Regions from separate parts of the Mesorhizobium sp. B2-4-19 genome, predicted to be linked through region 3. Evidence: riboswitches for the same ligand, from Rfam matches in the RefSeq annotation. Region 3 holds a riboswitch; each other region holds the start of a gene.
What was found. A riboswitch is a leader RNA that binds a small molecule or an ion and turns the genes downstream of it on or off. The one in region 3 is predicted to bind cobalamin.

Region 1 (2,234 bases), on a different contig from region 3:
TTCATCGAGCCTTTCGCCATCGCTTGCCTGATGCAGGTCTATTTCAAGACCATCGCCGGCCAGGTGCCCGATCCGGCCTGGGATATCAGGCTGGCCGAGGCCTCGTCGAAGTTCAGGGAGTTGAAGGACAAGGCGCTGGCCTCCTTTGGTGGCTCGCGCTGGGGCACGGCCGGCGCGACGAACTGATCGGCTGGGCAGGTCGTCGCCGGCGCGACATCGGAGGCGTTGAGGCGGGCCACGGTCGATTTCAGTGGCGCCTCACCTTGCCCGCAAAAAGTCTCGCTCATGATCAGGTCGGGCAGCGGCAGCCGCCGGCCCCAGCCATGTGTTTCCAGGTCTGGTTTGGATGCGAACTCGGAAACCCGGCCGACGCAGAGATAGGCGACGGGCGTCACATGCTCGGGAATGGACAGCAGGCTCTTCAACGCTTGCGGCTCGATGATGCTGACCCAGCCGACGCCGACGCCTTCGGCACGCGCGGCCAGCCAGAAATTCTGCACCGCGCAGACCGTGCTGTAGAGATCCATCTCCGGATTGTGCCAGCGGCCCAGCGGCGAACCCTGCGAGCGCCGGCGGTCGCAGGTGATGCAGATGTTGAGGGCGCTTTCGCAGATACCTTCGAGCTTCAGCTTGCGGTAGAGCGCCTGTCGTTCCTCCTCGATTTCAGGCAGTTCCTGTTCGCGCGCGGCCAGGAACAGGTCGCGTACCTCTGCCCGTCGCGCGGCGTCGCGGATGACGATGAAATTCCATGGCTGCATGAAGCCGACCGATGGCGCGTGATGTGCGGCAAGCAAAAGCCGCGCCAGCACCTCGTCGTCGAGCGCGTCGGGCAGGAAATGGCTGCGCACGTCGCGCCGCGTGAACATGGCGCGATAGACCGCGTCGCGCGCCGTCTGGTCAAATCCGTCGCCCACAGGAGCGGTCATGTGTTCCGGCATCGCTCGTCCCCTTGCGATTGCAATAGTTCCACACCGTCAGAGCGCACTTTGTGCATCCAACTGGACGCACGTTGCTCTGATGCCAGCCGCCTGACCATGCGGATGACGATGCCTGCCAGGCCGGTCTTCTGGCTCGGGATCAACCCGCGTCCGGTGCCTTCCCGTCATCGACAGTGGCATTTACCGGCGCGGTCCCCCTCACAGCGTTGGGCACGCCACGGGATTCAACCGTGTTCCCGATTCTCCCGCTTGCGGCGGGCACCAGGCAGTGGCGCGACCTTACGCCGAAGCCTTGGCCGCGCCAATCCCCGCAGCGACGCCAACGGACGCAGGCGCGATTTTCCCCAGTGATCGAGCCGCAATGCATGGCCATCGCGGCGCCGGGGCACTAGATAGGGGGCATGACAACCCGTCTCTACACGCACCCGATCTTCCTCGAACACATCACGCCGCCCGGCCACCCCGAGCGGCCAGACCGCTTGCGCGCCATCGAGCGCGTGCTCGACGACGAGGCCTTTGCCGCGCTCGATCGTGTCAAGGCGCCGGAGGGCGACGAAGCCACTATCCTCTACGCGCACCCCGCCGATTTCGTCGCCCGTGTGCGTGCCGCCATTCCCGAAGAGGGTATTGCCCGCATTGATGCCGACACCACCGCCAGCCCCAAGAGCTGGCAGGCGGTGATCGCCGCGATCGGCGCCGCCAACGCCGCCGTCGACGACGTCTTTGCAGGCCGCGCCGACAATGTCTTCGTCGCCGCAAGGCCGCCCGGCCATCATGCCGAAAAGACCACCGCGATGGGCTTCTGCTTCTTCAACACGGCGGCGATCGCGGCGCGCTATGCCCAGAAGAAGCATGGCGCCGAGCGTGTCGCCGTGGTCGACTGGGATGTGCATCACGGCAACGGCACGCAGGATATTTTCTGGGACGATCCCTCGGTTCTCTATTGCTCGACGCACCAGATGCCGCTTTATCCCGGCACTGGCGCGAAGACCGAAACCGGCGCCGGCAACATCGTCAACGCGCCGCTGGCGCCGCAGGCCGGCAGCGAGGCGTTTCGCGATGCCTTCCTGTCGCGGGTGCTGCCGTCGCTCGACAATTTCGCGCCTGACCTGATCATCATCTCGGCCGGTTTCGACGCGCATCACCGCGATCCGCTGGCCGAGATCAACCTGACCGAGGACGATTTCGACTGGGCGACCGGCCAGCTGATGCAGCGCGCCGCGCGCCACAGCGGCAACCGGCTCGTCAGCCTGCTTGAGGGCGGCTACGATCTGCAAGGACTGGCATTTTCGGTCG
Region 2 (2,234 bases), on a different contig from region 3:
CGATCACTTCCAGTACCTGCAGCCTGTCGTTCCAGGGCGCCATCTGATCGAGATGGCGATAGAGGCCAAGATCCGTCATCGCGTTCATCCCCAAACCTCTCAGGCGACACTGCGCAGGGCCGGCCGGCCATCTTCGGCAAGCCGTGGGCCGATGAAGGACGCGTACCATTCGACAAACTGGATCACGCCGCCCTCATGCAGCTCCGAATAGGGACCGGGCTCATAGGCTGGCGACAGAATGCCGAACGCGTTTTCCTCGACGATGCGGCGATCCTGGTCGTTGGTCTCGGTCCAGACATGGGTGAGTTCGGCAAGATCGTAGTCGACGCCCTCGACTGCATCCTTGTGCACCAGCCATTTGGTCGTCACCGCGGTCTCCGTGGCGCTGATCGGCACCACGCGGAAGGTGACGGCATGGTCGCCGAGGATGTGGTTCCAGGTCGTCGGGTAGTGGTAAAGCAGCAAGGAGCCGATGCGGTCGGCCGAGACGCTGTCGGAAAGGTTCTTCTTCACCGCCCGCTTGCCCGTCATCGTGTAGCTGACCGCATCGCGCAGCAGCGGCGCGCGGGTGGCGCGGTATTGCCCGGCCGGATCGATGCGGAACTTGCTCGGCAGCCCGGCCGCCTCGCATTTGGCCCAGTGTGCCAGCATTTCCGGATCGCTGTCGGCGCCTTGCACGCCGGTCACCGTTGGGGCTTCCGGGAAGGTCTTGCACAGTTCCGGGTGATTGCCGGCGCAATGATAGCACTCGCGGTTGTTTTCCCAGACGAGCTTCCAGTTGCCCTTCTCGACGATCGTGCTCTCGAAGGCGATCTTTGCTTCGCTGAGCCGGTGCGGCTTGAGATAGGGTTCGATCATCGCCTGCATCGGCGCGAAGTCGGCGGGTTCCTTGGCCAGGCAGATGAAGATATAGCCGGCCACGCTTTCGCAGGCGACCGGCTTCAGGCCGAACTGGCTTTTGTCGAAGCCGTCTGCCATCTGGCGGGCAAACAGCAGCCTTCCGTCCAGCTCATAGGTCCATTGGTGATAGGGGCAGACCAGCTTGGCGGCCACGCCCTTGTCGGTGTTGCAGACGCGGCTGCCGCGGTGGCGGCAGGAATTGTGGAAGGCGTTGATCTTGCCCTGCTGATCGCGCACCAGCACGACAGGGTAGTCGCCGATCTGTACGGTGGTGAAGCTGCCGGGCTTGGGCAGTTCGCAATCATGGCCGACGAACAGCCAGTCGCGATACCAGATCAGCTCCATGTCGAGCTTGAAGAAATCGGGATCGGTATAGAAGGGCTGCTCGAGCGAGAAGCCCTCTCTGCGGCCATTCAACAGCCTCAGCATATCGTTGCGCGCATCCATGTCCTGTCCCCATACTTCAAGGACTGAACTGGTGGTGATTGAGGAAGGATGAGACGCGGCTCGGCGAAAGCCGGGCACGCGCGATCCGCCTCTTGACCGCCCACCGCGATCAGTCGAGTTCAAAAATCTCGGGCTGGTTTCCGGGCTCTGGAGTGTCCTTGCGGACGGTCGCGACACCTTCCCAGGCTTTCGCCCAGTGGTCTCCCGTTGCGACTTGAACTCCACCACCGTTGCGGGGGCAGCGCCGGATTTTGACCGGCTTCCCAATTCTCCGCCCGTCGTCACGAAGCGGCACCTGAGATGACATGATCTAATCACGACAGCGTTTGCGACATCGGCATGAAAGCGACATCGTATCCATGCGGCGCGACACGCATGCGCAACGATCAGGTCACGGGCAGCGGTCACGAAAATCGTCTCCGCCGATAGCAGTACCGGCTGTCAAAATCGACCCGGAACGGGGCAAAGGAGGTTAACGGTTTCGAAAAGTGACTATTAGCAGACTCTAAAATCGAACCGAACGGTTCGTTTCTGTTGACGGTGCGTGCAGGACGGTGTGAACGATGGACCTCCGATACAGTCTGTGATGTTGCGGCTGGATTTTATTAAGTACTTGATATCGAGAAGAAAAATGCTTTGTTTGGGAGCCCTTGGCACAATTTCAAGTAGCGGATTCTTGGTCCACACGGAACAACTTCGTGATTGGAAACGGCGAACTGGCTTTCCCACATCGGGGCTGTCCGAACGACGCGATTTCAATCCCAGGACACGCCGCTAGACGGACGGAAAAAATACTGGAGTACCAAAAATGAAAAAGATTGTTCTCACTGCCGCCGCCCTTCTGGCTATTTCCGGCAGCGCCTTTGCTGGTAGCGACCACTACGGTT
Region 3 (2,234 bases):
GTTGCGGTCAGGCAAAGCTGTCGCGCAGGCTGGTCGCGGTGCCGGTGAAGCGTCCGCGCACGACGCCGACGACGGCGCCGAGCACCAGCCAGAACACCAGATTGGTCAACGTCACCGCAACCACGAACTGGTGGTGCAGGCCTTCCGGGATCGGCGTCTCGAAGCTGTCGGGCTGCGGCGCACCGACAATGTGCGGAGCAACGATCAGCGCCACGGCAAGGATGGCCAGCGGCAGCGACTTGCGGAACGCGATCAGGCCGAGCCCTATGGCGGTCGCGATCACCGTCGCCACCCACCAGATCTGGCGCTGGGTGAGGTCGGCCGCCGGCATGGCCGGCAGTTCCGGCGGCAGACCGAGACCTGGCGCCAGTGTGAAGATGGCAAAGCCGGCAAGACCCCAGAACACGCCCTGGCGCCAATTGCCGATGCCGCCGGCGAATTCCGAAACCGCGACCAGGATCAGCGCAAAGCCGATGCCGGTGACGACATTGGACACGACGTTGAAGGCAAAGCGCTCGAAGCCGTCGGCCGGTGCCCAGCCTTCGTCTTCGGCCGGAGCGGCGGCTGCGGCCGGCACCGGGGTGGCGGCGCTCATGGCGTTCGATGCCGCCGGTGCGGCGGAGCTCGTGGCGTTGCCCCCGGCGGCCTCAGTTGGCGCCGCCGGTGCGGCGGCATGGTCATGGCTATGGCCGCCTTCGGCCTGCTCGTAGACTTCCGCCTTGAGGATCAGCGGCACGGTGGCATAGGCCTGCATGCAGGCGAGGACGACGCCGGCCACGAGCCCTGCGATCGCCGCGATGAACACGACGTTGCGAAACAGATTCATGACGTCAGATCCTCGTCAGTGGCAGGGAAAAGCCATCGAATGCCGGTTGTCATGACCTGCATTGTGGACCGCATCGATATGCGAGAAGCCGACAAAGCCGATGATGAACGTGCCGAGCAACGCGGCGAGCGCCAGCTGCATGAAGCGCGACTGCGAGGAGACGGAGGTGCCGAGGGAGACGGAAGCGGTATTCATATCTTGTCCTTTCACCCTCCACCCGAGGGCCTGTCAGTTTTGCCGTCGTCGGCAGGTCTCCTGGCTCACGGATCAGCGCCCTTCCCCACCTTCCCGAAGACGAATCTTCAGTGGCATATGGAGAGGACTACCGCATACAGTTGCGGGGGCAGCCACGGCATTGGGCAAGAATTTCGCCCGCACCGCATTCCCTCTTGGCTCCAAAACGGAACCGACGACTGCATGACTATAGGGAAAATCACGACACGCGGCAAACCAAATTCCGCCGGCAAACAGCGCGATTGCGCCATGCCGTCTCCGGGCACGCCAATTGACATTTCTCCTGGTCGGGTGTCGGCTGGCCGCTTCACAGGAAGCCAGCCATGCAGCCCATTGCCGGCGAGCGCGCCCCTTACAATGGCCTGACCCAGGCCGAACCGACCCTGCCCTCATCGGCCTATTGGGACGGTGAGAGCTACCAGCGCGACCTCGACGCCATCTGGTACAAAAACTGGCTGCTCGTCTGCCGCGAGGCCGATCTGGCCCAGCCGCTGGCCTTCCGCCGGTTCCGCGTCGGCACGCAGGACATCCTCGTGCTGCGCGACGAAACCGGCGCCTTGCGCGCCTTCCACAACACCTGCCGCCATCGCGGTTCGCAGCTTTGCCAGGAGAGCGAGGGCCGGCTGAAGGCCCGGCTGATCACTTGCCCTTATCATGCCTGGTCCTATTCGCTGCGCGGCGACCTCGTGCGCGTGCCGTCGAAATCGCTGCCGGACGGCTTCGACAAGGCCGACCATCCGCTCTACCGCGTCGCGCTCTCGGTGTGGCGCGGCTTCGTGTTCATCAATCTGCAGGAGGGTGCGGCGGGCTCGGCGCAGGCATCCTTCGATGCGGCCTCCGGCAATCTCGACAACTGGCCGCTGGAAACTCTGGTATCGGCCCATGTGCTGCGCAAGGTGATGCACTGCAACTGGAAGATCTTTTGGGAGAACTTCAACGAGTGCCTGCACTGCCCGGGCGTCCACAAGGACCTGTCGCGGCTGGTACCGATCTATGGCCGCGGCCTGATGAGCCGGCACGACGATCCCGAATGGACGCGCCACGCCGACAATGACGCGCCGGAGTTTTCCGGAGGCCTGCGTACCGGCGCCGAGACGTGGTCGCGCGACGGCAAGACGCATGGGCCGGTCTTTTCCGGGTTGACGCCGGCCGAACGCGCCGCCGGCCAGACCTA

Region 1: it holds a riboswitch for cobalamin, as region 3 does, so the genes downstream of both, bluB (5,6-dimethylbenzimidazole synthase) here and FJ546_RS10960 (CbtB domain-containing protein) in region 3, are expected to answer to the same signal.
Region 2: it holds a riboswitch for cobalamin, as region 3 does, so the genes downstream of both, FJ546_RS05820 (aromatic ring-hydroxylating dioxygenase subunit alpha) here and FJ546_RS10960 (CbtB domain-containing protein) in region 3, are expected to answer to the same signal.

Annotation. Positions count from the first base shown of each region.
Region 1 covers NZ_VFUV01000001.1:290,353-292,586, reverse strand. Annotated here, with positions in the region: gene FJ546_RS01360 (hypothetical protein) at 1-186, shown strand, start outside; partial or broken gene bluB (5,6-dimethylbenzimidazole synthase) at 360-866, opposite strand; cobalamin riboswitch at 1,039-1,219, opposite strand; gene FJ546_RS01350 (histone deacetylase family protein) at 1,340-2,234, shown strand, end outside.
Region 2 covers NZ_VFUV01000002.1:544,266-546,499, reverse strand. Annotated here, with positions in the region: gene FJ546_RS05825 (hybrid-cluster NAD(P)-dependent oxidoreductase) at 1-79, opposite strand, end outside; gene FJ546_RS05820 (aromatic ring-hydroxylating dioxygenase subunit alpha) at 100-1,347, opposite strand; cobalamin riboswitch at 1,461-1,661, opposite strand; gene FJ546_RS05815 (DUF680 domain-containing protein) at 2,156-2,234, shown strand, end outside.
Region 3 covers NZ_VFUV01000005.1:75,364-77,597, forward strand. Annotated here, with positions in the region: gene cobU (bifunctional adenosylcobinamide kinase/adenosylcobinamide-phosphate guanylyltransferase) at 1-15, opposite strand, end outside; gene FJ546_RS10955 (CbtA family protein) at 8-826, opposite strand; gene FJ546_RS10960 (CbtB domain-containing protein) at 842-1,021, opposite strand; cobalamin riboswitch at 1,054-1,252, opposite strand; gene FJ546_RS10965 (aromatic ring-hydroxylating dioxygenase subunit alpha) at 1,384-2,234, shown strand, end outside.